4 regions of the Streptomyces sp. NPDC048636 genome follow, and region 1 is predicted to be linked to each of the others. Evidence: riboswitches for the same ligand, from Rfam matches in the RefSeq annotation. Region 1 holds a riboswitch; each other region holds the start of a gene.

Region 1 (7,207 bases):
GGGCGGAGCGGAAGTCGCCGGGCTCGGCGGCCGTGGTCAGATCGCGGGGCGGCAGCGGGCGCAGCCCCTCGGTGAGGCAGGCGTCGTAGGTGAGCAGCCCCAGGGACTCGGAGTTGCCGAGGATGGCGACGCGCGGCCCGGCCGGAAGCGGCTGGGAGGCCAGCAGGACACCGGTGTCGGCGAGTTCGGTGACCGTGTCGACACGGATCACGCCCGCCTGCCGCAGCAGGGCGGAGACGGTGGCGTCGGGGATCCGGGTGGTGGGCACGGCGTGGCCGGTGGGGGCGCTGCCGCTGTGCCGGGCGCCCTTGACCACCACCACCGGCTTGACCGCGGCGGTGCGCTTGGCGAGCCGGGTGAACTTGCGTGGGTTGCCGATGGATTCGAGATACATCAGGGCCACGTCGGTCTGCGGGTCGTCGTACCAGTACTGGAGGAGATCGTTGCCCGAGACATCGGCGCGGTTCCCCGTGGACACGAAGGTGGATATCCCCGCGATCCCGGGCAGACCGGCCAGCCCCGCCCCCCGCCGGTGCAGCCCGGACAGCAGTGCGATGCCGATGGCCCCGGACTGGGTGAACAGTCCGAGCCGTCCGGGGATGGGCAGTTGCGGGGAGAGGGAGGCGTTCAGCCGTACGCCGTCGGCGGTGTTGATGACGCCGAAGGCGTTGGGACCGATGATGCGCATGCCGTAGGTACGCGCCTGGCGGACCAGGTCGCGCTGGCGGGCGCGGCCCTCGGGCCCGCTCTCGGCGTATCCGGCGGAGAGCACGAGCAGGCCCTGGACGCCGTGCTCACCGCAGTGCGCCACCACGGACGGCACCTGGTCGGCGGGGACGGCGACCACGGCCAGGTCCACCGGGCCGTCGATCTCGCGCAGCGAACGATGGCCGGGGACGCCCTCGGGGTCGAGCCGCGCACCGCCTTCGGGGAAGGCGCGGTTGACGGCGTACAGGCTCCCGGTGAAGCCGCCGTCGAGGAGGTTGCGCAGCACCGTGCGGCCGACGCCGCCGGGGGCGCGTCCGGTGCCGATGACGGCGACGGAGCCGGGGGCGAGCAGCCGCTGCACGGAGCGGGCCTCGGCCCGCTGCTCCCGGGCGCGCATGACCGCCAGTGAGCGGTCGGTGGGTTCGAGGTCGAACTCGAGGCGGACGACACCGTCCTCGAAGCTGCGCTGCTGGGTGTAGCCCGCGTCCGTGAACACCTTGATCATCTTGGTGTTGGCGGGCAGCACCTCGGCGGCGAAGCGGCGGATGCCGCGTTCACGCGCGACCGCGGCGATGTGCTCCAGGAGGGCGGAGGCGACGCCGCGGCCCTGATGGGCGTCCTGGACGAGGAAGGCGACCTCGGCCTCGTCGGCGGGTGCGCTGGCCGACCGACCCCGGCCGTCGATGCGGTCGTAGCGCACGGTGGCGATGAACTCGCCCCCCACGATGGCCGCCAGACCCACCCGGTCGACGTAGTCGTGGTGCGTGAAGCGGTGGACGTCGCGGTCGGACAGCCGGGGGTAAGGGGCGAAGAAGCGGTAGTACTTCGACTCGGCGGAGACATGCTCATAGAAGCTGACCAGCCGCTGCGCGTCATCGGGGGTGATGGGGCGGATCTGCGCGGTGCCACCGTCCCGGAGCACCACGTCGGCCTCCCAGTGGGTCGGGTAGGCGTACTGGTCCGGCGGCGTCGGCATGGGGCAAGCGTAAGGGCCGGGCGCCGATCGGGAGCAGGTCCGAACGGTCCCGTCCGGATTGGCGGACGGGTCCGAATGGTGGACGCCCTTGCGTGGGGGCGGGGTGTCGGGGGAAGGTCCGTATCGGCCCGGTCCGGGCATGGCCGGGCCTACTCGGACATCGTTCGGGTGAACCCGGACACCGTATGATTTTGGTCTAGACAACACCACCCGTCACATCTGAAGGGCAACACCATGGCTGAGCGCCGCGTCACCATCGGCTGGGCCGAGGGCCTGCACGCCCGCCCTGCGTCGATCTTCGTCCGGGCGGCCACCGCCGCAGGCGTCCCCATCACGATCGCCAAGGGCGACGGCACCCCGGTCAACGCCGCTTCCATGCTGGCCGTGCTCGGCCTGGGCGCGCAGGGCGGCGAGGAGGTCGTCCTGGCCTCCAGCGCGGACGACGCCGAGGTCGCGGAGGTGGCGCTCGACCGCCTGGCGAAGCTCGTGGCGGAGGGCCTGGAGGAGCTTCCGGAGACCGTCTGATCCATGCGGTGATGCGGTTCCCGACAGGGCCGCGGTGACCCCACCGGTCACCGCGGCCCTGTCGTTTCCGAATTCCCACCCCGCGAACCCGGCCTGCTGAATCCGGCCCTGCCCATCCAGCCCTGCCAATACGGCCCTGCCAATCCGGCCCATGAAAAAGGTAAGGCCGGGAAATCGGTCAGGAATCATGTATACGGGAGCCGTGTAAATTCCGCCGGTTCGCCGTGTTGACGGAATGTTTCGAAGTCCTCACCTGAGCCGGACGGCGCCGCCGGTATTCCGAGAGCGCGCTTTCGGTGTGCGCGGTGGCGAGGATCCGGGCGCGGTCGGCGTCGCCGCGCGCGACCGCGTCCACCAGCGCGCCGTGCTCCGCCCAGGACGCCACCGCCCGCACCACCGGGTCGGGATGCCCGCCCACACCTCCCGGCCCGGACCGCTCCGGCCGCCGCTCCGGCTCGTGCGGGGCATCGGACGGGTAGACCCAGGCGATCTTGCGCCGCACCTGGACGAGAAGCCCGGCCAGGCTCGGACTGCCCGACGCCTGCGCCAGGATCTCGTGGAACCAGTCGCCCAGCGGCCGCAGTTCACCCAGGCTCCCCCGGCGGGCCCGCTCCTGTCCGAGCCGGACCAGACCGCGCAACACCTTCAACTGGGCCTCGGTGCGGCGCTGGGCGGCGCGGGCGGCGCCCAGCGGCTCCAGCAGCCCGCGGATGTCGAGGAGGTCGGCCGCCTCCCGCTCGGTGGGCTGGGCGACACATGCGCCCGCATGGCGCCGGGTGATCACGAAGCCCTCGGACTCCAGGGTGCGCAGGGCCTCCCGGATGGGCACCCGTGAGACGCCGTAGCGGCGCGCGAGCAGTTCCTCGGTGAGCCGGCTGCCGGGCGGATAGGCACCGGAGACGATGTGCTCGCGAATGGCCGTGCACACCGCATGCGCCGAAATCCGCCGACCGCCCGTGATCTCGGCGGTATCCCCGTTCACTTCCGGTCCCGCACTGTTGAACCTCCGCCTTAATCCCAGCGAAACGCACCCGATTGCCGGGCGTTCGACAACTCTATTCCAGAACCAGGGAATTTCCGATGGCGGACGGGATTTCATGGATGTTTTTGGTCAGCGGGAGTGGGGCGACATACCGAAGGCCCCGTCCGCTCCGGGCGGACGGGGCCTTCGGTGGTGCCAGATGTACGGAGGTGCCCCTCGGGGGCACGGCCGCGGCGGGGTCAGACGCCGACGCCGTGCGAGCGCAGGTACGCCACGGGGTCGATGTCCGAGCCGTAGTCGGGACTGGTGCGCGCCTCGAAGTGCAGGTGCGGTCCGGTGACGTTGCCGGTGGCGCCCGACAGGCCGATCTGCTGGCCCGGGGTGACCGTCTGGCCGACCGAGACGTTCAGGGAGGACATGTGGCCGTACTGGGTGTACGTGCCGTCCTTCATCTTGATGACGATGTTGTTGCCGTAGGAGCCGCCCCAGCCCGCCTCGACGACCTCACCGGCGCCCACCGCGTGCACCGAGGTGCCCGAGGCCGCGTGGAAGTCGATACCGGTGTGGCTGCCGGAGGACCACAGACCGCTGGACGCCTGGTAGGCGGTGGAGACATAGGAGCCGGAGACCGGCGAGACGAAGGTGTTGAGGCGCTTGCGCTCGGCCTCGCGCGCGGCGCGCTCCTTGGCCGCCCGCTCCGCCTTGGCCTTCTTCGCGGCCGCCTCGGCCTTCCTGGCGGCCTCCTGGCGGGCGATGGTCTCGGCCCGCGCCTTGGCCGCGGCCTCCGCGGCGGCGGTCTCCTGGGACTGCGCCTGGGCCTGGATCTGGTCGGCCAGACCCTCGTCGATCACGATCGCCTGCTGTAGCCCGGTCTGCTCGGGAGCGGGCTCGGCGGCGAGGGCGGGTCCGGCGATACCGGCGACGACGCCCGAGGCGACGGTGGTCGCTCCCACGATGTTCGCGCCGGTGCGGACGGACCGTCGGGGACGGCGGTGTTTCCCGGTGGCACGGGTGAACGCCATGCTGTGGCGCACTCCTTCCTTCCTTCTCGCCTACCGGGTTAGCTGACGGGTTCGGAGCAGGAAGGTCTCCTACGGCCCCCTCGTCCCGGAGGACAAGGCGCCCGATTCACCCCTGGGGACATTGGGTCCCCGGCTCCCCTGGCTCGCGCCGTACGGGGACTCGGCGATGGCTGCCCGTGCCGCGGGTGCGGCGTGTAGATGGCGAACAGCCGCACTGACGCTAATCGGGCCGTCTTTCGATCACCAAACAGATCCGGATTTTTGTTGCTCTCCCCACAAACCAAACAGCCAACCTCCCTATAAAACGGGCATTCGGAAAGACCCTGACATCGCATGCGATGCCAGGGTCCTTCCGCTGATGGCCCGTTGGGGGACCGGGGGTCGCGCCGGGGGTCAGCCCGAGACGACGGTCACCTCACCGATGCCCAGCTCCCGGACCGGCCCCTCGATCTCCGAGGCGTCGCCGACCAGCACCGTGACCAGCCGGTCCGCCGGGAAGGCGCTCACCACCGCGGCGGTGGCCTCCACCGTCCCGGCTTCGGCGAGCCGGGCGTACAACTGCGCCTGGAAGTCGTCCGGAAGGTGCTGCTCGACCTGGTCGGCGAGGGTGCCCGCGACGGCGGCCGCGGTCTCGTACTTCAACGGGGCGACGCCCACCAGGTTCTGCACGGCGACATCGCGCTCGGCGTCCGTCAGCCCCTCCTCCTTCACGGTGCGCAGCACCTTCCAGAGGTCCTCCAGCGCCGGGCCGGTGACCTCGGTGGCCACCGAGCCGCTGATCGCCAGCATCGCGGCGCCCGCGGAAGCGCCGGACGGCGAGGGGGCCGTGGAGCGCAGCACCTGGCAGAAGGAGCGCACCCCGTAGGTGTAGCCCTTCTCCTCGCGCAGCACGCGGTCGAGCCGGGAGGTGAGGGTGCCGCCCAGGCAGTAGGTGCCCAGCACCTGGGCGGGCCAGACGCGGTCGTGGCGGTCGGCGCCGATCCGGCCGATCAGCAGCTGGGTCTGGACCGCGCCGGGCCGGTCGACGATCACCACACGGCCGGTGTCGTCGGCCACGATCGGCGGGGCCGGGCGGGGCGCGGCCGTGCCGCCGGTCCAGGCGCCGAGGGTGTCGGCGAGGGCCTTGTCGAGGTCGACCCCGGCGAGGTCGCCGACCACGACGGCGGTCGCGGTGGACGGGCGGATATGCGCCTCGTAGTAGGCCCGTACGGCCGCCGCGTCGATGCCCTCGACCGTCTTCTCGGTGCCCTGGCGGGGCCGGGACATCCGCGACTCGGCCGGGAACAGCTCCTTGGCCAGGGCCATGGAGGCGCGCCGGGCCGGGTTGGCCAGCTCATGCGGGATCTCGTCCAGCCGGTTGCGCACCAGCCGCTCGACCTCGCTGTCGGGGAAGGCGGGGGCGCGCAGCGCGTCGGCGAGCAGCCCGAGCGCCTTGGGCAGCCGGGAGACCGGGACCTCCAGGGAGACCCGTACGCCCGGGTGGTCGGCGTGGGCGTCCAGCGTGGCGCCGCAGCGCTCGAGCTCGGCGGCGAACTCCTCGGCGTCGTGCTTGTCGGTGCCCTCCGACAGGGCGCGCGCCATGATGGTCGCCACTCCGTCGAGCCCGGCGGGCTCCGCGTCCAGCGGGGCGTCCAGGTTGACCTCGACGGCCACGACCTGCTGGCCGGGGCGGTGGCAGGTCAGGACCGTGAGCCCGTTGGACAGCTCACCGCGCTCGGGGGCCGGGAAGGCCCACGGCTTGGGCGCCCCGCCGCTCGGCCGCGGGTGGAAGTTCATGGTCGCGGTGACGGCGTCGCTCACTGGGCCGCCTCCCCTTCTGCGTCGGTGTCGTCGGCGGCGTCATCGGCGGACTCGGCGCCCTGGACGGGCTCGTAGACCAGCACGGCGCGGTTGTCCGGGCGCAGCCGCGCGGCGGCCACGGCCCGCACCTCCTCGGGGGTGATCTCGAGCACCCGCTCCACGGCGGTCAGCGCCAGCTGCGGATCGCCGAACAGCACGGCGAAGCGGCACAGCTCGTCGGCGCGGCCGCCGACGGTGGCCAGCCGGTCCAGCCATTCGCGCTCGATCTGCGCCTGGGCGCGCTCCATCTCCGCGGGGGTCGGCCCCTCCTCGGCGAAGCGGGCCAGCTCCTCGTCGACCGCGGTCTCGATGGCGGGCACCTCGACACCGCCGGAGGTCTTCACGTCCAGCCAGCCGAGCGAGGGCGCGCCCGACAGCCGCAGCAGCCCGAATCCGGCCGCCACGGCGGTGCGGTCGCGGCGCACCAGACGGTTGTGGATCCGGGAGGACTCGCCGCCGCCGAGGACGGTCAGCGCCAGATCGGCCGCGTCGGCCTCGCGGGTGCCGTCGTGCGGCAGCCGGTAGGCGGCCATCAGCGCGCGGGCGGGGACCTCCTCCTCCACGACCTCGCGCAGCTGCTGGCCGATCACCTCCGGGAGAGCGCCGTCGCGGGGCGGGCGCTTGCCGTCGTGGGAGGGGATGGAGCCGAAGTACTTCTCGATCCACGCGAGGGTCTGCTCGGGGTCGATATCGCCCACGACCGACAGCACCGCGTTGTTCGGCGCGTAGTAGGTGCGGAAGAACGCGCGCGCGTCCTCCAGGGAGGCCGCGTCCAGATCGGCCATCGAGCCGATGGGGGTGTGGTGGTACGGGTGGCCCTCGGGGTAGGCCATGGCGACCAGCTTCTCGAAGGCCGTGCCGTACGGCACGTTGTCGTAGCGCTGGCGGCGCTCGTTCTTGACGACGTCCCGCTGGTTCTCCAGGCTCTCCTCGTCCAGCGCGGTCAGGAGGGACCCCATCCGGTCCGCCTCCAGCCACAGCGCCAGCTCCACCTGGTGGGTGGGCATCGTCTCGAAGTAGTTGGTGCGCTCGAAGCTGGTCGTGCCGTTGAGCGAGCCGCCGGCGCCCTGCACCAGCTCGAAGTGGCCGTTGCCCGTCACCTGGGCCGAGCCCTGGAACATCAGGTGCTCGAAGAGGTGAGCCAGACCGGTGCGC
Region 2 (7,207 bases), on a different contig from region 1:
GGCCCGGGGCGGTTCTGCCGGTCGCCGTCGGACTGTCGGTGCTCCACGCCGCCTGGCGGCGGCCCGGCGGGTTCCACGCGCCCTGCGCCGGGTTCTCGTACGCGGGGTTCCCTTACGCCGCGTTCCGTTACGCCGGGCGGCTCGCACCCGCGAAGGGCATCTGGTCGATCGGGGCCACCCGGACCGGGGCGCCGGGATGGGGGGCGTGGATCATGCGGCCGTCACCGATGTAGATCCCGACGTGGCTGATGCCCGAGTAGAAGAAGACGAGGTCGCCGGGGGCCAGTTGGGAGCGGCTGACCCGGCGGCCCGCGTTGATCTGGGTGTAGGTGGTGCGCGGCAGGGAGACCCCGGCGGCGCGCCAGGCGGCCTGGGTGAGCCCGGAGCAGTCGTAGCCGTGGGGGCCGGTGGCGCCCCAGACGTACGGCTTGCCGAGGGCTCCATGCGCGAAGGCGATGGCGCGGGCGGCCCGGCCGGTGGCGGCGGGGGCCGTCGTGGCGGCGCTGGAGCCGGTGGTGGTCCGGTCGGCGGGCCGTTCCCGGTCCGCCAGGCGGCGGCGCTGCTCGGCGGTCAGCCGGTCGAGGAGCCGGTCGGCGGCGGCGAGCTTCTTCTCGACGGCCTGTTTATGGCGGGAGAGCGCCTCCTGCGAGGCGCGTAACTCGGCCAGCCGGTTCGCCGCCGTGCCGCGTACGCGGCGCAGCGCCTTCTCCTGGCGGACGATCCCGGTGACCGTCGCGGCCCGGCGCCCGGCCGCGCGCTCGGCGAGCGAGGCCCGCTGGAGGTACTGGTCGGGGGAGGAGGACAGGGCGAGCTGGAGGGTGGGGGCGATGGTCCCGGCACGGTACTGGGCGGTGGCGTACGCGCCCAGGGCGTTGCGCGCGGTGTTCAGCCGGGCGGTTCTGCGGGCGGCCTCGTCCTGGAGGTCGCCCAGCACGCGCCGGGCCCGGTCGGCCTTCTCCCGGGCGCCGTTGTACTTCTCGGCGGCCTCCTCGGCCTCCAGCCGGTACTGGTCGACCCTGGCCTTCACCTGAGCGGTGGTGAGGTGGGGATCGGCGTGCCCGGTGCCCTCGAGGGCGGTCGCGGAGGCGGCGCCGGTGAGGGCGAGGAGCGCGGCCGTCCGGGCGGTGCTGCTGACGAGCGAGCGCTTGGGCCCGCTGCGCGACTTCCTGTGCGACGCCACGGCGGCGGTACACCTTCCTCGCTGAGCTGATGGTTCGGGGACTGACGGTTCGGGACTGGTCGTTCGGGGACTGGCTGATGGTTCGGGGGCTGGTCGTTCGGGCAGATGGCGGCCCACCCATGAGGCGGGGACCCTCGCTGACGGGGGGCGGACCGCCATCTGGAGGGGAAGCTAGGCCGGGGAACGGGGGCGGTGCCGGGTGATGCGCGGGAATGGACGGATTTCATCGTTCCTGTGCCGCTGACTGATCACGGTGCGCGCGGGGTGAGTGGCACTGCGTGGTGGCCTTGACCGAAGCCGTGATCAGGGCCCACCCGAGTGAAAGGCGGTGCTATGCGCGGCGCTAATGTCCGTGCGTATGGACGTACTCATCAACGCCTTTGTCGGTCTGCACATCGTCGGTATCGCCGCGCTGCTGGGCGGTTTTCTCTCCCAGATGAAGCAGATGAGTGCGGGCGCCGCGCGGATGACCCCCGGAATGCTGCACGGGGCCCTGACCATGCTGGTGACCGGTGTGGCGCTGGTCGGGCTGAACCAGGCCGACGGCGGTGCCGTGAACAACATCAAGATCGGGATCAAGCTGGCGCTGTTGATCGTGATCCTGTGTCTGGTCTATGTGAAACGGGACGAGGAGAAGGTGGAGTCGGCCGCGTTCGGCGCGGTGGGTGCACTCACCACGGTGAACATCTTCATCGCCGTGCTGTGGACCTGATCCTTTCCCTGCACCGTGCCCCCTGTTCGATAACGGCTTGATACGCACATCAATTCGCGGGCAACCGTTTGCACTCGCGAGCTGTCTTAAGAGCACAAGACGGCCGGAGGGAGCGGGCAATGGGGGTTGTGGAGGCCAACAGAGGTCTCAAGGAGAACAAGGGCCCTGGGTTTTTCAGGGGGTTGGGGTCCAGGCGGATCCGGCGTGCGGGAGTCACGCTGGGCCTCGCGGGCATGGTGATGCCGCTCGCGGTCGCCCTCGCCACTCCGGCCCAGGCCGCTTCGTCGTGTACGACGGACACCGGGCCGTACCAGAAGAAGGTCGAGAAGTACCTCGGCCGCCCGGTGGACGGGCGGCAGTCGCGCACCGACTGTCTGGCGATCCAGAAGTTCCAGATCAACCACGGCATCAGCCCGACCATCGGCTACGCCGGGCCCGTCACCTGGGGTGTGATGAGCCTGAAGAACGCGCAGAAGGCGGCGGGCCACAACCCCAACGCGGCGGGCAAGTGCCCCACCAACAAGGGCCGGATCGCCTGTGTCGACCTCACCCGCCAGCTGAGCTGGGTGCAGGACGGCTCCCGGCTGGTCTACGGACCGGTGCCGGTGCGCACCGGGCGTAACGGCTACGAGACCAGGACCGGTCTGAAGAAGATCTACTGGCGGAACATCGACCACTGGTCGACGATCTACAACGTGGCCATGCCGTACAGCCAGTTCTTCGACGGCGGTCAGGCGTTCCACTCGATCGCGGGCAGTGTGTGGTCCCCGCCCGGCTCCCACGGCTGCGTCAACATGAACAAGTCCGACGCGAAGAAGTACTGGAGCCTGCTGAAGAACGGCGACGACGTCTACGTCTACGGCCGCAAGCCCGGCACGTAAACCGTCACCCCCCCACCGCGCCCCCGCCCCGGCTCCGGCCGGGGCGGGGGCGCGGTCTTCTGCGACGGCCTCGGGTACCGCTGTCACCGGTCGCGGTCCGGCACGGCGACACGGGGTCGGCCGGGGGCCGTTGGCGGCCCCCGGCCTCGCGTCGGCGGCGCCCCGCCTGATCCGGCTTCGCCGGGTCAGGCGGGGCGGACGCTGCCATAGACCGGCATCTCGGTGATCGGCGCCTTCTTCACCGCGTCACCCGGCTTCGGCGCGTGGATCATCATCCCGTCGCCGATGTAGAGCCCGACATGGCTGATGTCGTCGTAGAAGAAGACCAGATCGCCCGGTTCGAGATCGGAGGTCGATACCCGCGTCCCGACCTTCACCTGGTCCCAGGTGGTGCGCGGCAGGGAGACCCCGGCGGACTTCCAGGCGGCCTGGGTGAGTCCCGAGCAGTCGAAGGAGTTGGGGCCGGTGGCACCCCAGACGTACGGCTTGCCGACCTGGGCCTGCGCGAAGGCGATGGCCTTCGCCGCCTTGGTGCTGTTGGAGGGCGCGGGGCTGGACGGGGTGGACGAGCCGGAGCCGTCGTTCCCGTCCTGCTGCCGCTGACGCTCGGCCTCCGCCTTGCGCTGCTTCTCGGCCAGCTCGGCGGCCTTGCGCCGGGCCTCCTCCTGCTTCTTCTTCTCGAGCGCCGCGAGACGTGCCTTCTCCTTGGCGGTCAGATTCGACAGCAGCCGCCGGGCCTCGGAGAGCTTGCTCTGGACGGACTTCTTCTTCGCCTTGAGGGTCTGCTGCGAGGAGGTCAGCGAGGCGAGGCTCTTGGTGGCGGAGCCGCGCTCCCTGGCCGCCTCCGTCCGCTGCGTCCGGAACTCCTCGACGGCCTTCTTCTGGTGGCCGGAGAGCCGGTCCATCAGGTGTGACTGGTCGAAGACGTCCTGCGGATCGGAGGAGAAGAGCATGGCGGCGGTGCTGCTGGCCATACCGCCGCTGCGGTACTGGGCGGCGGCCAGGGAGCCGAGGGTCCGCCGGGCCTCATTGAGCTTCTCGGTGCGCTTGGCGACCGTGTCCAGCAGCTTGTCGACCTTGGCGCGCTGGGTCTCGGTCCGCTCCTTGGCGGCGTTGTAGCCCTGGGTGGCGCTCTCCGCCTGGTGGTACAGGCTGTCGACCTTCTTCTTGACCTCTTCGATCGACTGGGTGGCGGGCTTGGGATCGCCCGGCGCGGCGTTCGCCGTCTGGGAGAGCAGGGTGGCCGAGGCCAGGGCGGCCGTGGTGAGCCCGACGGCGGTCCGCCGGCTCTGACCGGCGGCCGGTATCCGGGCCCGCGGTTTGCGGTGCGACGCCAAGGGAGGCGACTCCTTCCGTGGACCGCCTACCGGGTTAGCTGTCGGGTTCGGGCGGACGGAAGGCTGCCCTACGGCCCGTCCGGGCGGCACACGAGGTGCCGTCTCCCGGGCCGATTCACCCCGGTGGAACGTGTGGGTCCCCGGCTCCGGCTGCCGTGGGGCGGGACCGGACTCGGCGGCGGCCGCCCGTGCCGACGCTGTTCGCCGACGGGTGTCCGGACTGCCTGACGCAGGACGGTAGCCAACTCGTGGGGCTCCTGTGAAGGCTGGTGGGTGATTTGCCCGAAACCGTTTCGTGATGTTCGTACGTGGGCTGTCAGTGGCGCGGCCTAGACTCGGTCAGCGATGAGCAGCCTCTTTGACGACAGCTTCCTGGCGGACCTCGGGCCCTCGGGCGAGGAGCACCCGCCGCCCGAGGACCACGAGGGCCATGAGGTCCCCGAGCACCATGGCTCCGGCGGTGGCGAGGACGTACCGCACCACCTCTTCAGCGGTGCGCACGACGAGCCGGTGCCGAGCGTGCCCCGGGAGGCGTATTACCGGGACGGCGCGGCGCGGCCCCCCGTGGATCCGGCCGCCCTGCTCGAGGGGCTGAACGAGCAGCAGAGGGCCGCGGTCGAGCACACCGGCACCCCCCTGCTGATCGTCGCGGGCGCCGGTTCCGGCAAGACCCGGGTGCTCACCCACCGCATCGCGTATCTGCTCGGCGCGCGCGGAGTGCACCCCGGCCAGATCCTCGCCATCACCTTCACCAACAAGGCGGCGGGCGAGATGAAGGAGCGGGTGGAGGAGCTGGTGGGCCCGCGGGCCCATGCCATGTGGGTCTCCACCTTCCACAGCGCCTGTGTCCGGATCCTGCGCCGCGAGTCCAAGAAGCTGGGCTTCACCTCATCGTTCTCGATCTATGACGCGGCCGACTCCAAGCGGCTGATGGCGCTGGTCTGCCGTGATCTCGACCTGGACCCCAAGCGGTTCCCGCCCAAGTCGTTCAGCGCCAAGGTCTCCAACCTGAAGAACGAGCTGATCGACGAGGAGACCTTCGCCGGGCAGGCGTCGGACGGCTTGGAGAAGACCCTCGCCGAGGCGTACGCGATGTACCAGTCGAGGCTGCGCGAGGCCAACGCGCTGGACTTCGACGACATCATCATGACCACGGTCAATCTGCTCCAGGCGTTCCCCGATGTCGCCGAGCACTACCGCCGCCGGTTCCGCCATGTGCTGGTCGACGAGTACCAGGACACCAACCACGCGCAGTACACCCTGGTGCGCGAGCTGGTGGGCACGGACACCGAGGAGACCGCGGCCGGTGAGCTGTGTGTGGTGGGCGACGCCGACCAGTCCATCTACGCCTTCCGCGGCGCCACCATCCGTAACATCCTCCAGTTCGAGGAGGACTACCCGCAGGCGCGGACCATCCTGCTCGAGCAGAACTACCGCTCCACACAGACCATCCTCAGCGCGGCCAACGCGGTGATCGAGCGCAATGAGAACCGCCGCCCGAAGAACCTGTGGACCGAGGCCGGGGCCGGGGCGACCATCACCGGCTATGTCGCCGACACCGAGCACGACGAGGCCCAGTTCGTCGCCGACGAGATCGACCGGCTGACGGACGCGGGCGACGCCAAGGCCGGTGATGTCGCCGTCTTCTACCGCACCAACGCCCAGTCCCGTGTCTTCGAGGAAGTCTTCATCCGGGTCGGGCTGCCCTACAAGGTCGTCGGCGGAGTGCGCTTCTACGAGCGCAAGGAGGTCCGGGACGTCCTCGCCTATCTGCGGGTGCTGGCCAACCCCGAGGACACCGTCCCGCTGCGCCGCATCCTGAACGTGCCCAAGCGCGGTATCGGCGATCGCGCCGAAGCGATGATCGACGCGCTGGCGCTCCGCGAGAAGATCACCTTCCCGCAGGCGCTGCGCCGGGTCGACGAGGCGTACGGCATGGCGGCCCGCTCGGCGAACGCGGTGAAGCGGTTCAACACGCTGATGGAGGAGTTGCGGACGATCGTGGAGTCGGGCGCGGGCCCGGCCACGGTGCTGGAGGCGGTGCTCGAGCGCACCGGCTATCTCGCCGAGCTCCAGGCGTCCACGGACCCGCAGGACGAGACCCGGATCGAGAACCTCCAGGAGCTGGCCGCCGTGGCCCTGGAGTTCGAGCAGGACCGGGGCGAGGAGAATCCCGGCACACTCGCGGACTTCCTGGAGCAGGTCGCGCTGGTCGCCGACTCCGACCAGATCCCGGACGAGGATGAGGACGGCAGCGGGGTCATCACGCTGATGACGCTGCACACGGCCAAGGGGCTCGAGTTCCCGGTCGTCTTCCTCAGCGGTCTGGAGGACGGCGTCTTCCCGCATATGCGGGCGCTCGGCCAGACCAAGGAGCTGGAGGAGGAGCGGCGGCTCGCCTATGTGGGGATCACACGGGCGCGTGAGCGGCTGTATCTGACGCGCTCCACGATGCGGAGCGCATGGGGACAGCCCGCGTACAACCCGCCGTCCCGCTTCCTGGAGGAGATCCCGGACCAGTATGTGCGGTGGCGCCGGACCGGTCCGGCCACCCCGTCGGCGTCCATGGGCGCCATCGCGGGCGGCGGCGGGTTCTCCGGGCTCTCCGGTGGCGGATCGTCGCGGTCGCGGGCGGGGGCGAGCGGTTTCGCCACCCGGCGGGCGAAGGAACGGCCCGCGGTTTCGCTGGCCGTGGGCGACCGGGTCACCCATGACACCTTCGGGCTCGGCACCGTTGTGGCGGTGAAGGGCAGCGGGGACAACGCGGAGGCCACGATCGACTTCGGTGACGAGAAGCCGAAGCGGCTGCTGCTGCGGTACGCGCCGGTCGAGAAGTTGTGAAGGGGCCGGGTCCGGGCTCGAGTACGAGTCCGGACCCGGTTCCGGATCTGCGACCGGCTCCGGTTCCGGTTACGACGGGTCGAGGCCGTGGCCGCGCAGCCAGGGCAGCGGGTCGATGGCCTCCCCGCCCCCGGGGTGCACCTCGAAGTGCAGATGCGGGCCGGTGGAGTTGCCCGAGTTCCCGGAGAAGGCGATGGTGTCGCCCGCCTTGACGGACCCGGAGCGGACCTTGGCGCTGCTGAGGTGGCAGTACCAG
Region 3 (7,207 bases), on a different contig from region 1:
GGGCGCCGTCGGAGACCAGATGGCGCTCGGTCATCCGCACACAGCCGATATCGACACTGCGGGCGGCGCGCACCGCGGTGTCCCCGGAGACGAACTCGGTCGAGCCGCCGCCGATGTCCACCACCAGATAGGGCCCGCTCAGCCGCTCATGTCCGGACAGCTCCTTGGTGGCGCCGGTGAAGGAGAACTCCGCCTCCTGGTCACCGGTGATCACCTCGGGCCCGACGCCCAGGATCGCCCTCACACCGTCCACGAACTCCTGGCGGTTCTCGGCGTCCCGGGAGGCGGAGGTGGCGACGAAGCGGATCCGCTCGGCGCCCCGTTCGCGGATGACCGCGGCGTACTCCCGGCAGGCCGCGAAGGTGCGCTCCAGCGCCTCGGGGGCCAGCCGTCCGGTGCGGTCCACACCCTGGCCCAGCCGGACGATGGTCATCCGGCGGTCCAGTTCGGTCAGCTCACCGGTGGCCGGGTCGGCGTCGGCCACCAGCAGCCGGATGGAGTTGGTGCCGCAGTCCACGGCCGCGACGCGGGTCATCCGCCGTCCCCCCGCTCGCCGGAGGGACCGGTCGCACCGGACTCGCCGTCCGCCGCACCGCAGGGCGCGACACACGGACCCTTGCGCCACCACTCGGGCAGCATCGCGAGGGCCTCGTCGCCCAGCGGGTTGACCCCGGGGCCGACCGCGAGGGCATGGCCGACCAGCACATGCAGGCACTTCACCCGGTCCGGCATGCCGCCCGCGCTGGGGAAGCCCTCCAGCACCTCGATGGCGTCACGGCGGGCGATGTAGTCGTCGTGGGCGGCGCGGTAGGCATCGGCCAGTTCGGGGTCGGCCGCCAGCCGGGCCGACATCTCCTTCATCACGCCCTCGGCCTCCAGCGTGCCGATCGCGGACGCGGCACGCGGGCAGGTCAGGTAGTAGAGGGTCGGGAACGGCGTACCGTCCTCCAGACGCGGTGCGGTCTCGACGACATCGGGGTTGCCGCAGGGGCAGCGGTGGGCGACCGCGCGCAGCCCGCGCGGCACCCGGCCCAGCTGCATCTTGACGGCGGCGATATCCGCATCGGTGGGCGCGGTGGGCTCCGTCTGCGGAGGGGGGGTGTCCATGAGTGGGAGTGTTCTCTATCGATCGGTATCGGACCGGGCGCGAACGGAGCGCGAACGGTGCCGGATCAGCGGGGTGCGTGGGCCGCCTTCGGCGCGTCCGCCGCGTCCACGGCGTCCCAGAGGTTGGTGTACCAGGGGCGGCCGGCCGCCCCCCGGTCGGTGGTGTGCTCGCTGTAGGCGCTGCCGTCCACCACGCTGAAGCCGGTCTCCCCCGGCATCAGGAAGTGCAGCCGCTCCCGGGCCTGCCGCTCGGTGTAGGCGGGGTCCTGGAGCCGGGCCTTCTCCTCGCGCAGCTTCTTCACGTCCTCGCGCGCCTGCTGGGCCGCGCGCCGCTGATCGGCGATCTGCGCCCGCTGGGAGATGTACTGCCGCATCGGATAGGCCAGCGCCACCACCAGTGAGCAGACGACCAGCGCGAGCAGGGCGGCCCGGCCGGTGAGCCGGCCGCGGCGGCGCCGGGCGCGCACCCGGTAGACCCGGGCGGCGGCGTGCTCGCCGAGCGCCTTGAGTCTGGTCGCGGTGGAGAACCGGTCCCGATCCGCCGGCACATCGCCTCCCCGGTGTTGACTTCGCTTGAGTGACGCCGTCCCCGGCCACGGTACGGGACCGCGGCCGGGGACATGCGTCAGACGTGTCTGCTACTCAGGTCGAGCGCGTCCTCGCGTCCTTGATGCGGACGCCCGGCGGCGGTCAGCCCTTGAAGCGCGGGAAGGCGGAGCGGCCCGCGTACACCGCGGCGTCGTCCAGGATCTCCTCGATGCGCAGCAGCTGGTTGTACTTGGCGACGCGCTCGGAGCGGGCCGGGGCGCCGGTCTTGATCTGGCCGCAGTTGGTGGCGACGGCCAGGTCGGCGATGGTGACGTCCTCGGTCTCACCGGAGCGGTGGGACATCATGCACTTGAAGCCGCTGCGCTGGGCCAGCTCGACGGCGTCGAGGGTCTCGGTCAGCGAGCCGATCTGGTTGACCTTGACCAGCAGCGCGTTGGCGGTGTCGCTGTCGATGCCGCGGGCCAGCCGCTCCGGGTTGGTGACGAACAGGTCGTCGCCGACCAGCTGGACCTTGTCACCGAGCTGGTCGGTGATGGTCTTCCAGCCGTCCCAGTCCTCCTCGTTCAGCGGGTCCTCGATGGAGACCAGCGGGTACGCGGCGACCAGGTCGGCGTAGTAGGAGGTCATCTCGGCGGCGCTGCGGGACTTGCCCTCGAACTCGTAGGAGCCGTCCTTGTAGAACTCGGAGGCGGCCACGTCGAGCGCCAGCGCGATGTCCTGGCCCGGCTGGTAGCCGGCCTTCTTGATGGCCTCGACGATCAGGTCCAGGGCCTCGCGGTTGGAGTCGAGGTTCGGCGCGAAGCCGCCCTCGTCACCGAGACCGGTGGACAGACCGCGCTCCTTCAGCACCGACTTCAGGGTGTGGTAGACCTCGGTGCCCCAGCGCAGCGCCTCGGAGAAGGACTCCGCGCCGACCGGCGCGATCATGAACTCCTGGATGTCCACGTTGGAGTCGGCGTGCGAACCGCCGTTGAGGATGTTCATCATCGGGACCGGCAGCAGATGGGCGTTGGGGCCGCCCAGGTACCGGAAGAGCGGGAGGTCGGACGCCTCGGAGGCGGCGTGCGCGACGGCGAGGGAGACGCCGAGGATGGCGTTGGCGCCGAGCGAGGACTTGTCCGGGGTGGCGTCCAGGTCGAACATCGCCTGGTCGATCAGCCGCTGCTCGGTGGCGTCGTAGCCGACGAGCTCCGGGCCGATCTGCTCGATCACGGCGAGGACGGCCTTCTCGACGCCCTTGCCGTTGTAGCGGTTCTTGTCGCCGTCACGGAGCTCGAGGGCCTCGAAGGCGCCAGTGGAGGCACCGGACGGAACGGCGGCACGGCCCGTGCTGCCGTCGTCGAGGCCGACCTCGACCTCGACCGTGGGGTTGCCTCGCGAGTCGAGGATCTCGCGAGCTACGACGACGTCGATGGACGGCACGAGGTTCTCCTTCGTATGTGTCTGCGGTAGCGACACGAGCCTAACCGGACCGGAGGGCCGGACCCCCCGTTCGCCCGTCCCGCGAGACAGGACGTGGCATAAATAGCCAGTTTTGGGTGCGGATATCTACATTTTCCGCGAAGCCCTTGCCGTGAAGCTTCTGCCGTGAGCCCTTTGCCGAGACCCATCGAGCCCCGGCCGGAACGCACCGCGGGGCGGCGCGCCCGGCCGGGGCTCGTGGTCGACGCGTGGCCGACGGTTCCCGGATCCGGCCCGGTCGGCCGGACCGCGGTCAGCTCAGGTGGAGCCGCTGACCCGGGTAGATCAGGTCGGCCTGCTCGACGATGTCCTTGTTCAGCTCGAAGAGCTTCTTCCAGCCGCCCTCGACCTTCTCGGCCTTGGCGATCTCGCCCAGGGTGTCCCCGGCCTTGACCTTGTACTCGCCGTCGCCCTTCTTCACCGGACCGCGGGCCTCGTGGCGCGCGGCGCGGTCGGGCTCGGAACGGGTCTCGGCCTTCGGCTGCGCGGGCTTGGGCGCCGGGGCCTTGGACTCCTGCTGACCGGAGTCGGAGGGGGTGGAGCTCGACGGGGTGCCGCCGGTGGTCAGCCCGGTGCCGCAGACCGGCCAGGCGCCCTTGCCCTGGCCGGCGAGGACCTTCTCGGCGACCTGTATCTGCTGGTCCTTGCTGGCCTTGTCGGCCGTGGGGGCGAACGAGGTGCCGCCGTAGGCGGCCCAGGTGGAGCTCGAGAACTGTAGTCCGCCGTAGTAGCCGTTACCGGTGTTGATCGACCAGTTGCCGCCGGCCTCGCACTCCGCGACCTTGTCCCACTGGGCGGTGGTGGCGGCGGAGGCGGAGGTGGCCCCGATGAGCGGGGCGGCCACGGCGGCGCCCGCGAGACCGGCGAGGGCGGCGATACGGGTGGCCTTGGACGGGCGACGGTGCTTGCCGTTGGACTTGAGCATCGTTGGTTCGTTTCCTCACCGACGCCTACGAGGTGAGCTGTCGGGTTCGGACGTGAGTTGCCCGGCCGGTGCACCACCGATCGACGAATGATCGACGATCGATCACACCCGGCTTCACCCCTAGCCGACGAGCCCGTGTCCACAGGCCGTTCGGCACCTACCTTGGGTCCCCCGCTCCTGCCTTCGGCGCTGACGCGTCGGTTCCCCCCGACCGCCGGCAGGATTCGGCGTGACGATCGACGGTGCCCGCGGTGGCGAGCGGGAAGACCGTAAACACACCCCCCGAGAAGGTTCAAACACCCCATTCGCAGCGAGAGGTGCTGTATTTGATCTCTCCCGGCCCACATCTACGCAGGTGGGGCCGGGTGCGGAGAGATCGGACAGGGGGTGCGCTCCGGGCAATGTGACGAGAGGTATGTCTCACCGTCGCCAGATCGGGCAATTCACCCCGAACTACCGCCCCTTGGCGCTCAGATCCAACCGCTGACCCGGGAGGATCAGATCCGGATTGTCCCCGATGAGGCTTTCGTTGTCTTTGTAGAGGCCGTGCCAGCCGGTCGACAGCTCCTCGCGCTGGGCGATCTCTGAAAGGTTGTCACCGGGGCGCACGAGGTAGCCGTCGTCCGAGGACCCCTCGGCGCGTTCCCCGCTGTCCCGGGAGGCATGCCGCCCGGAGGGCCGCCGGGCCTCCTCGTCGCCGTTCGCCTCGTCCGGGTCCCCGGCGCCGCGGTGGCGGCCGGTGGGCGCGGGGTCGGCGCTCTCGTCCGGGGACTCGCTCTCGTCCGGGGACGCCGAGGCGTCCGGGCGGTCCGGGGAGTCGGAGGACTTCGTGTCCGACGGGGACGGCGACGCGGAGTCCTCGTCGTCCTCCTCGGTGGGCGAGGCGGACGGGGAGGGCGTTGTCCCCTCCTCCTGGTCCGCCTCGGATCCCTCGTCGTCGCCGGGCGCCCACCGCTCATCGCCGGACTCGTCCGAGGAGCCGGAGGAGTCCCCGGAGGAATCCCATGCGTCCCCGCGGTCCTCGGCCGCCGAGCCGCCGCGCTCGCCGCCCTCCCCGCCGTCACCGCGCTGGCCGAGGGACGGCTCCCGGGTGATCCCGGGGTCCACCTCGGGGGCGTCGCCGCCGTCGGTCAGCCCCGCGTTCACCGCACAGCTGGGCCAGGCGTCCGGGCCGCGCTCGTCCAGGATCGACTGGGCCACGGATATCTGCTGGGAGCGGCTTGCCAGATCGGGACGCGGGGCGTAGGCGGTGCCGCCGTGCTCCGTCCACATGGACAGGGTGAGCTGGAGGCCGCCGTAGAAGCCGTTGCCCTCGTTGGCACTCCACATCCCGCCGCTCTCACACTCGGCGACCTGGTCCCAGGTGGCGGTGGAGGCGGCCTGGGCCCCGCTGGCCCCGAAGAGGGGGATGGCGAGCCCGGCACCCGTGATGCCCGCCGCGACGACGATGGCCGGAGCCTGGCGGGGGCGGCGGTGCCGACCGTTCCCGGAACGCATGTGGTGGCCTCTCGTGTGGCGGTGGAGTTGTCGGTTGAACATAGCGACGGCACTCGATCATCACAAGCCGGTGTATCCCAGGTCACGCCCCGGTCACGCCGCTGATCATTCGTCACTTATGTCATCCGCCAAGGAGCTTCGGCGCCTCAGCCACCCCGGGAATTCCATGTCACGGGGAGGGTGCGCAGTCCGCGCATGATCAGCCCACCGCGCCAGCGCAGATCATCCGAATCCACCGCAAGCCGGATATCGGGCAGTCGGCGCAGCAGAGTGGCGAGGGCGGTCTGCGCCTCCAGCCGGGCGAGCGGGGCGCCCAGACAGTAGTGGATGCCGTGGCCGTAGCCCAGATGCTGGTTGTCGGTGCGCGTGAGGTCCAGCACATCGGGCTCGGGGAACCGCTCGGGGTCGCGGTCCGCGGCGGCGAGCACCACCAGCACCGGTTCGCCCGCGGCGATGCGCTCATCGCCGATGGTCAGCGGCTCGGTGGCGAACCGCCAGGTGGCGATCTCCACCGGGCCGTCATAGCGCAGCAGTTCCTCGACGCCCGCGGCGAGCAGCCGCTCGTCCCCCTCTTCCAGGGCCTGCTGGAGCCGGGCGCGCTGAACCGGGTGGCGCAGCAGCGCGTACATCCCGTTGCCGATCAGATTGACCGTGGTCTCGAACCCGGCGAACAAGAGGATGAAGGCCATCGCCGCGGCCTCGTTCTCGGTGAGGTGCTCCCCGTGGTCGCTGGCCCGGATCAGCCCGGAGATGAGGTCCTCGTCCTCTCCCTCCGCGCCGAGCGTCTCCCGTTTGCGGTGGATCAGCTCGGCGAGATAGGCGCGGATGTGCTTCACGGCGCGGGCGACTCCGCCGCGTGGACCGCCGCCGTGCCGGATCATGGAACCCGCCCAGTCCCGGAAGTCGTCCTGGTCCTCGCGGGGCACCCCGAGCAGATCGCAGATCGCGTAGATGGGGAGGGGGAAGGCGAACTCATGGATCAGATCGGCTTCTCCCCTTTCCCCGAAGTCGTCGATCAGCCGATCGGTCAACTCCCTGACCCGCGGGGCGAACGCGGCGACCCTGCGCGGGGTGAACGCCTTGGACACCAGCCGCCGCAGCCGGGTGTGGTCCGGCGGATCGATGTTGAGCAGATGTGTCATCAGATCGGCACGTTGCTCACCGGGGATGCCCACCTTGCCCCGGGCATGGGCCGATTCGCTATGGGTTCGCGGGTTCTTGGACAGCCGGGGATCGGCCAATGCCTGCCGGGCGTCGGCGTAGCGGGTCACCAGCCATGCCTCCACTCCGCTGGGGAGCGTGGTCCTGCGGACCGGGGCATGTTCGCGGAGCCACGCGTACGCGGGGTAGGGATCGGCGGCGAACTCCCAGGTGAAGAGGGTGGGAGTGGGAATGTCACGGGGCTGCTCGGGCACCCCCCGACGATACCGGCCGCCTCGCCACCGCCCCCATACAGCTCTTATCGGCTGTACCGGGTAAATGCGGAACAATAAGAATCAAGGGGATAGTTGACTAGGGAATTACCCTAGGACATCTCCACAATCCCTCCACGAGTCGCCCGCAACCCGCGCTGATTGCCCAGATATGCGGCGGCTCCGGAGGGCACCCTTAGGATCATGCCCCGAACGTCGCATGACATGCCGTTACACCCGCTGACGTCGGTCAACG
Region 4 (7,207 bases), on a different contig from region 1:
CGATCCGAAGAGCCGTGGTCCAACGGGAGCCGACGGCTTCTCGTCAACGGCCCTGGGTGCCGCTCGCCGTCTTGGCGGTGCTCGCCTTCTGCTTCGCCGCGCCGTTCGTGGGGTCGGCCCCGGCGATGTTGGTGCAGGTCGTCTCGTGGGTGACCTCTCCGGTGCCGATCGAGATCGGACCGAGGACCGAGGTCGTCTTGCAGTCGTTGGACTGCTTGGTCACCTCGCCCGACTTGCTGATGTTGACGCAGTTGGTCCGCTGCGTGACGTCGGAACCGCTCAGGTTGACGGTGACGGGACCGATGACGGAATGGGTCCGGCAGCGATTGCTCTGCTCGGAGACGCCGGACTCGGCGTAGTTGACACAATTGGTCTCGGTCGTGACGTCCGACGTCACCAGTTCGACTCCGCCGATGACGGAACTTGTGTCGCAGCGGTTCTTCTGACTGCCTCCGCCATTGGGGGCGGCCTGGCGAGCGGCGCTGTTGTCGGCAGCGTCGGCTCCCCCCGCGCCGCCGATGAGCAGCACACCCATGGCCGCTACAAGAAGCGCCGTCCTCTTGCGCATGTGCATAAAGAACCTCCAAGTGGATTCTTGGCTGATCTCAGCGAGCATCTGACGAACGACGGCGGTCGCTGAAAGCCTTTTACGTGGAAACGGCCCTGGAAGCGGAACTTCCAGGGCCGCAGGTCCCAACGGGGGGAAGTTTCACGGTGTTCCGGCTGGATGCGGGAACACCGTGAGCTGGTCAAGCGACTCAGCGACGCACTCAGTCCTCGTCGACGGCGATGTTGGTGCAGTTGCTGCCGATGTTCACGTCACCGACCGGCGCGAGGCCGGCGACCGGGGCGATGGTGCCGGTCGCGGTGTCACACTCGTTGCTCTGGAAGACGTTGCCGGAGCTGTTGGTGAAGTTGATGCAGTCGGCGCCGACGTTGATGTCGCCGGTCGGGGCGGCCCCACCGACCGTGGCGATGGTGCCGGTCGCGGTGTCGCAGTGGTTCAGCTGGGCAACGAAGCCGTCGCCGCCGTTGTGGGCGAGGGCGCTGCCAGCACCGCCGATGACCAGGGCACCAGCAGCAGCGGTCAGGAGAATTGCCTTCTTGCCGATGTTCACTTAATTCCTCCGTCTGGGTTGCGCCGCGAATTCACGGACGTCTGACTCAACGAAGCTCATCAGTTAAGGCTTCGGTTCACCACTCAGCTTCACCCGTCCGGCAGAACGCGACTTCTCTGACGCGTGTTCTCCGCGATTCCCGCAATCGATACCGGAAGAAGTGGCATTTGGAGCAGTAAGGAGGCAGTAAGGGGCCTGGCGCTTCCGGGAGCGCTTCCGACAAAACTGAGGGGGCTGGAAGAGGCGGTCCGGAGGGGGTCCGTCCGGATCACCGCCGCCGTCCGGACCGCGTACCGGACCGCGTACCGACGGATCGGCCAACGGGGCCCACGGCGCGGCGGCCGGACCGGGTGAGTGATACATCCGGGTTCGTCGGCGCAGAACTATGTGAGGCACAGTCACATCGGCAGCTTCGCCGAACCGCAGCGCGGCCCGTGTTCACGCCGCTACGCTAAGTGCGCGAAGCAGTCGCCCGGGGGGCGCGGCGCATCAAGGCCGGGAGGCGGGAGGACGGACATGGGGCACTCACGAGGGGGCGGGACCCCCGCCGAGCTGATGGACGGGCTGCTCGCCCGCGCGGAGAACGGGTTCGAGATCGGTGAAGCGGTGCTGACCCGGGCGCGCGGCGCCCTGATGCACCAGTCCGAGCTGCGGTCCTGCCGCCAGTGCAACGACCCGTCCGGTGCGCTGGGCTACAGCACGTACCGCCATGTCTTCCTGCTCCCCGACGGCAGCAGCCTGCTGCTGTGGGAGCTGGAGCACAGCACCGGCCCGGAGGACGGCCGCCACCACGAGCTCTATGGCGACGAGGACGCCCTCGCGTTAGCCGAGCGGCGGGTGTACGAGCGGGTCGGCGGTGCCCGGTGGGAGGAGCTGGACGGCTTACCGCTCTGGCTGCCGGAGCAGTTGCTGCACCAGGCCACCGAGCCGGTGGAGTCGCCCCGCACCTATGTGGCCGACAATTCGGCCGATCACGCCCGCCGGGTGCTGCGCCGCGCCGAGAACCCCGACCGGCCGGGCGAGGAGACCGAGCGTCTGCTGGAGGCCGCGTTCGCGCATGACATCGCGCTGGCCCCCAAGCCGCGCCGCCGCTCCGGTGGGCCCGACACCACCTGGTGCCGCTTCTACGAGCACGCCTTCCTGCTGGCCGGTGGGGACGAGATCGTGCTGTGGGAGCTGGAGCACAATCTGACCCACGACGGCCGGCTGGTGTGCGAGGTCTATCTCGACGAGGTCTCCGCCGAGCTGGCGGCGGACCGCCACGCGCGGGCGCTCGGCGTCGACCTCTGACGTCCGCCGCGCCCCCGGCGCCCCCCGGCGCCTTCCGCGTCCACGGACGCCGTAGAGGCCCGTCCAGGCGCCCGTAGTCCGCCGTGCCACCCCGCCCCACCCACATGGGCGCCACCGATTCGCCTGGTGGCCCGTCAGCCGGAAGCCTGGGGTGACGGGCGGCGGCCGCGAGGACCGGCGCGCTCCGGCTGCGGACCAGGGAAAGCGGGAGAGACCGGTGCGGGTGCGAGGGAACGGGGCTCGTACGAGCGCCCGTACGGAGCGGGGTGCGAGCTGGCCGCGCCGTGCCCGGACCCGTACGCGCAGCCGCCCCCGGACCCGTCTCCATATGCTTGTCGACACCAGCGCCCCGAGCGCGCCCGCCGGGGCCACGGCGGGCGGCGGCCCGGCCGACGAGTCGCTCATTGGCGGGTCGGGCCGGCGGCTGGCGCGCTGGATCCCCGGACTCCTGATCGTCGGCGGCATCATCTTCGACCTCAGCTCCCCCGCCAACTACACGGCGGGCCCCTTCCTCGCCGCCGCCCCGCTCGTCGCCGCTCCGCTGCTCAACCTGTGGGCGACCGCCACCACGGCGGTCTTCGCCCTCGCCGCGGCGGTCACGCTGGCCGAGTTCCACGGTGTGAAGGACCCCAGTCAGGCCCTGTCCGAGATCATCACCGTCGCGACCGTCACCCTGCTCGCGCTCCTCATCAACCGGCTGGTACGCCGCAGCGACCGGCGGCTGGCCTCGGCGCGCGGTGTGGCCGAGGCGGCCCAGCGGGCCGTTCTGCCCGTACCGCCCGCCCGGCTGGCCGGGCTGGATGTCGCGGCGCGCTATGTGGCGGCGGAGAAGTACGCCGCGATCGGCGGTGACCTGTACGCGGTGCAGGACACCCCGCACGGCGTACGCCTGGTCGTCGGCGATGTGCGCGGCAAGGGGCTCCAGGCCGTGGAGACGGTGGCGATCCTCATCGGCTCGTTCCGGGAGGCGGCGGAGCAGGAGACGACGCTGGAGGGGCTGGCGGGGCGGCTGGAGCGGGCGTTGCAGCGGGAGGGTGCGCGGCGGGTCGACCTCGAGGGGTTCGAGGGGTTCACCACGGCCGTACTGGCCGAGATCCCGCGCGGTGATACGACCCTGCGGGTGATCAACCGCGGCCATCCGCCGCCGCTGCTGCTGGAGGGGGGCGGCGAGGGCGGCCGGGCGGACCGGGACGGCTGCACGGTGCGCCGGGTGGACCCCGAGGCGTCGGCGCTGCCGTTGGGGATGGGGGAACTGGGCGGCTGGCCGGACCGGGTGACGGAGCTGGCCTTCGCCGAGGGCGCCACCCTGCTGCTCTTCACCGACGGGGTCACCGAGGCGCGCGACCGGGAGGGCGCGTTCTACGACCCGGAGGACCGGTTGCGCGGTCACTGCTTCGGCGGTCCGGGGGAGCTGCTGGACGCGCTGGTGACCGATGTCGAGCTGCATACGGGTGGCGGGACGTCCGACGATATGGCGCTGCTCGCGCTCCGCCGCCGGTCCGCGGGGCCGGGCCGGGGGAACGGCAACGGCGACGCCGAAGGGAACGGCAACGGCGACGGTGAGGGACTCGTGAAGGGATCCGGCCACGGTCCGTAGCCGACCATGCCCTCTACGCATAACGATTGATGCACGATCAGCGGTTCCAGGGTTTTGCCAACCCTTTCCCGTGGTGGTAACTCGCCCCTGTATGTCCGTACTTGGCCGCTAAGTTCATGCCAATGCTGCGCTGATTCCTCAGAACAGCTTGGAATCACACAGCGCTCTCTATTAACGTTCGATAACGCAGCGCGGTCGTCACAACCGTCGCAAGGGCGGCACCGTGCGCCGTCGCCGAATCCCGTCACGCACAGCGGCAGTAGCAACACCGCACCACAGCAGCACCAAGGGAACCGGGGAACCACCACCTTGGGGTGAATCGGGTCGAACCTGACCCGTAGGAGACCTTCCTGCTCCGAACCCGTCAGCTAACCCGGTAGGCGAGAGGGAAGGAAAGGAGTGCGCCCCAGTGGCGTCCAACAGGTCTCTCCTGGACGAGGCTCCATACCGCGCATCGGGCGGCGGTCCCGGCACGGCCACCGCCTTCGGCCCCGGTTTCGACGCCACCAGTGGAGGCATACGGGCCGGTGGCGGAATCGGCACCGAGCCCGACGCTGACATCGCCGCTGAGGGGGACCACGGGGCGTACGCGGCGGACGCCGCCGACGGTCCGGCGGGCCCCGGGCCCGACAGCGAGACCTGGGAGGAATGGAATCCCACCGAGGAGTCCATCTCCGTACGCGGCCGGCACCGCGTGGCCAAGCAGCGCGGCGGGACCATGGCGCGCAGTGGCGCCGTCCTCGGCGTCGGTGTCATCGCGGCGGTCGGCGCGGGCGGGATGGCGAGCGCCAAGGACCGTCCGGCGGCGCCCATATCGATGCCCGACCTCTCCCATGTCGCCGACGAGGTCAAGGACCGCCTCCCGGACGCCGATGAGCTCCCCGGCATCGGCTCGATGGTCTCCGACGGCGGCTCCGCGACGACGGCCAACGCCGCCCCCCTCTCCCGGGCCGGGCTGACCACGCAGGACGAGGCGAGCGGCACCACCGACGCCGGTGAGGCGCTGCGCGCCCGGATCCTCCAGCAGGCCGAGAGCCAGCAGAACGCGGCCGACGAGGACGAGCGGACCGCCGCGGCCAAGGCCGCCGCCCAGAAGGCCGAGAACAAGGCCGCCGACGAGGCGGCCGACCGTAAGGCCGAAGCCGCGGCCGCGAAGAAGGCGGCCGAGCGGAAGGCCAAGGAGGCCGCCGAGCGCAAGGCCGAGGCCGAGCGCCGCGCCAAGCTGGCCACCGCGTACACCCTCCCCGTCGCCTCGTACACGCTGACCGCGGGGTTCGGCCAGGCCGGTGACATGTGGTCCGCCGACCACACCGGCCAGGACTTCGCCGCCCCGACCGGCACCCCCGTCAAGGCGGTGCACGGCGGCACCATCACCCAGGCGGGCTGGGCCGGTTCATACGGCTACCGCATCGTGCTCAAGCTCGATGACGGCACCGAGGTCTGGTACTGCCACCTGTCGTCCATGGTGGCCACCTCGGGCAAGGTGACCACCGGCGATGTGATCGGCCGCGTCGGCGCCACCGGCAATGTCACCGGCCCGCACCTCCACCTCGAGGTACGTCCCGGCGGCGGTTCCCCGATCGACCCGATGCCCTGGCTGCGCGAGCACGGCCAGAACCCCTGATACCTCCCCGATCTCCCTGACCCCCGATACTCCGGCGGCTCTGGCGCTCTCTCCCCCCTTGACGCCAGGGCCGCCGGTTTTCTGCGCGGAGGCGCGGGAGCCGCGGACAGTGCGGGAGCCGCGTACGGTGCGGGAGCCGCGGACGGCGCGGAGGGCGCGGGAGCCCGTTCCCCGGAACAAGGTCATCCGCGGGGGCGTTGAAGCAACCCATGGCTGACAACAGGCAGAAGATCGGCGACCTTTCCGTCTCCCCCCTCTCCCTCGGCGGGAACGTCTTCGGCTGGACCGCGGACGAGACCGAGTCCTTCACGGTGCTCGACGCCTACGCCGCCGCGGGCGGCAACTTCATCGACACGGCCGACGTCTACTCGGCCTGGGCGCCCGGCAATCAGGGCGGTGAGTCCGAGACCGTCCTGGGCAACTGGTTCGCCTCCCGCGGCAACCGCTCGGACATCGTCCTCGCCACCAAGGTCGGCGCCGGCTCCCCGGAGCGCCGCGGGCTCTCCCCGGCCGCCATCAGGTCCGGCATCGAGGACTCCCTGCGGCGGCTGCGCACCGACTACATCGACCTCTACTACACCCACTATGACGACGAGTCGGTGTCGGTGGAGGAGATCGCCACCACCCTGGACGCACTGGTCCGGGAGGGCAAGGTCCGCGAGATCGGGGCCTCCAACATCAGCGCCGAACGGCTCGACGCCTTCCTGACCTTCTCCACCCGGGAGGGGCTGGCCCGCTACGCCGCCCTCCAGCCCCACTACAACCTCGTCTCCCGTGCCACCTTCGAAGGCGGGCTGGCCGACGTGGCCACTCGCCACGGTGTGGCGACTGTCCCCTATTACGCGCTCGCCGCCGGCTTCCTCACCGGCAAGTACCGCCCCGGCACCGCGGTCGAGAGCCCCCGCTCCTCAAGTGCGGCCAGGCACCTGGAGACAGCGCGCGGGCGGAAAGTCCTCGCCGCCCTCGACGAGATCGCCGCGCACCACGGCGTCGAGCACGCCACAGTCGCCCTGGCCTGGCTCACCGCCCAGCCCACGGTGGCCGCCCCGATCGCCAGCGCCCGCAACCTCGCCCAGCTCCCGCCCCTCCTGGCGGCGGCGGACCTCAGCCTGACCCAGCGGGACCTGGACCTGCTGACGAGGGCCTCGGCCTGAGCCGAACGCGGCGGGCGAAACCCCCTCCGCCCGCCGCGGTCGACACATCGACCCCTACGAACGCCGATCGGCGAGGGCCCAGGAGGCAAGCGCGACCCCACCGGCGACCGCGAACACCGACGGCCAGGCCCCGACCTTCCTGGCGAGGGGATGCGACCCGGCGAACGCGGCGATGTACATCCCGCTCAGCGCGGCTGCCGTCCCGTTCCCGGCCTTCTCCCGCCACCCCCGGGCAGCCACCGCCCCGGCGGCGGCCAGCGCCACGCCGCCCAGGGGCCGCTTCTTGGTCCACCGGGCCACCCCGTACCCCCCGACCAACCCACCCGCGGCCACCACACCCGCCGGAACACCAGCCATCCCGATACCTCCACTTAAAGGGTCTCCTTCACCGACCCTACGTATGAGGCACTCTTCAACGGGCCCT

What was found. A riboswitch is a leader RNA that binds a small molecule or an ion and turns the genes downstream of it on or off. The one in region 1 is predicted to bind cyclic di-AMP.
Positions count from the first base shown of each region.
Region 2: it holds a riboswitch for cyclic di-AMP, as region 1 does, so the genes downstream of both, AB0C66_RS11230 (NlpC/P60 family protein) here and AB0C66_RS32510 (M23 family metallopeptidase) in region 1, are expected to answer to the same signal.
Region 3: it holds a riboswitch for cyclic di-AMP, as region 1 does, so the genes downstream of both, AB0C66_RS34145 (transglycosylase family protein) here and AB0C66_RS32510 (M23 family metallopeptidase) in region 1, are expected to answer to the same signal.
Region 4: it holds a riboswitch for cyclic di-AMP, as region 1 does, so the genes downstream of both, AB0C66_RS20190 (M23 family metallopeptidase) here and AB0C66_RS32510 (M23 family metallopeptidase) in region 1, are expected to answer to the same signal.

Region 1 covers NZ_JBEZHR010000018.1:101,932-109,138, reverse strand. The annotation lists gene AB0C66_RS32525 (GNAT family N-acetyltransferase) at 1-1,684, opposite strand, end outside; gene AB0C66_RS32520 (HPr family phosphocarrier protein) at 1,919-2,209, shown strand; gene AB0C66_RS32515 (GntR family transcriptional regulator) at 2,388-3,191, opposite strand; gene AB0C66_RS32510 (M23 family metallopeptidase) at 3,431-4,213, opposite strand; cyclic di-AMP (ydaO/yuaA leader) riboswitch at 4,226-4,389, opposite strand; gene AB0C66_RS32505 (pitrilysin family protein) at 4,607-6,013, opposite strand; gene AB0C66_RS32500 (pitrilysin family protein) at 6,010-7,207, opposite strand, start outside.
Region 2 covers NZ_JBEZHR010000003.1:142,786-149,992, reverse strand. The annotation lists gene AB0C66_RS11245 (C40 family peptidase) at 128-1,180, opposite strand; gene AB0C66_RS11240 (hypothetical protein) at 1,539-1,892, shown strand; gene AB0C66_RS11235 (L,D-transpeptidase) at 2,126-2,773, shown strand; gene AB0C66_RS11230 (NlpC/P60 family protein) at 2,959-4,110, opposite strand; cyclic di-AMP (ydaO/yuaA leader) riboswitch at 4,118-4,283, opposite strand; gene pcrA (DNA helicase PcrA) at 4,456-6,951, shown strand; gene AB0C66_RS11220 (M23 family metallopeptidase) at 7,021-7,207, opposite strand, start outside.
Region 3 covers NZ_JBEZHR010000021.1:86,435-93,641, forward strand. The annotation lists gene AB0C66_RS34125 (Ppx/GppA phosphatase family protein) at 1-535, opposite strand, end outside; gene AB0C66_RS34130 (DUF501 domain-containing protein) at 532-1,107, opposite strand; gene AB0C66_RS34135 (septum formation initiator family protein) at 1,173-1,655, opposite strand; gene eno (phosphopyruvate hydratase) at 1,798-3,078, opposite strand; gene AB0C66_RS34145 (transglycosylase family protein) at 3,371-4,042, opposite strand; cyclic di-AMP (ydaO/yuaA leader) riboswitch at 4,050-4,241, opposite strand; gene AB0C66_RS34150 (transglycosylase family protein) at 4,496-5,539, opposite strand; gene AB0C66_RS34155 (cytochrome P450) at 5,686-6,954, opposite strand.
Region 4 covers NZ_JBEZHR010000007.1:28,840-36,046, reverse strand. The annotation lists gene AB0C66_RS20210 (hypothetical protein) at 44-568, opposite strand; gene AB0C66_RS20205 (hypothetical protein) at 771-1,118, opposite strand; gene AB0C66_RS20200 (DUF6227 family protein) at 1,635-2,408, shown strand; gene AB0C66_RS20195 (PP2C family protein-serine/threonine phosphatase) at 2,737-4,005, shown strand; cyclic di-AMP (ydaO/yuaA leader) riboswitch at 4,228-4,403, shown strand; gene AB0C66_RS20190 (M23 family metallopeptidase) at 4,415-5,629, shown strand; gene AB0C66_RS20185 (aldo/keto reductase) at 5,839-6,783, shown strand; gene AB0C66_RS20180 (hypothetical protein) at 6,838-7,140, opposite strand.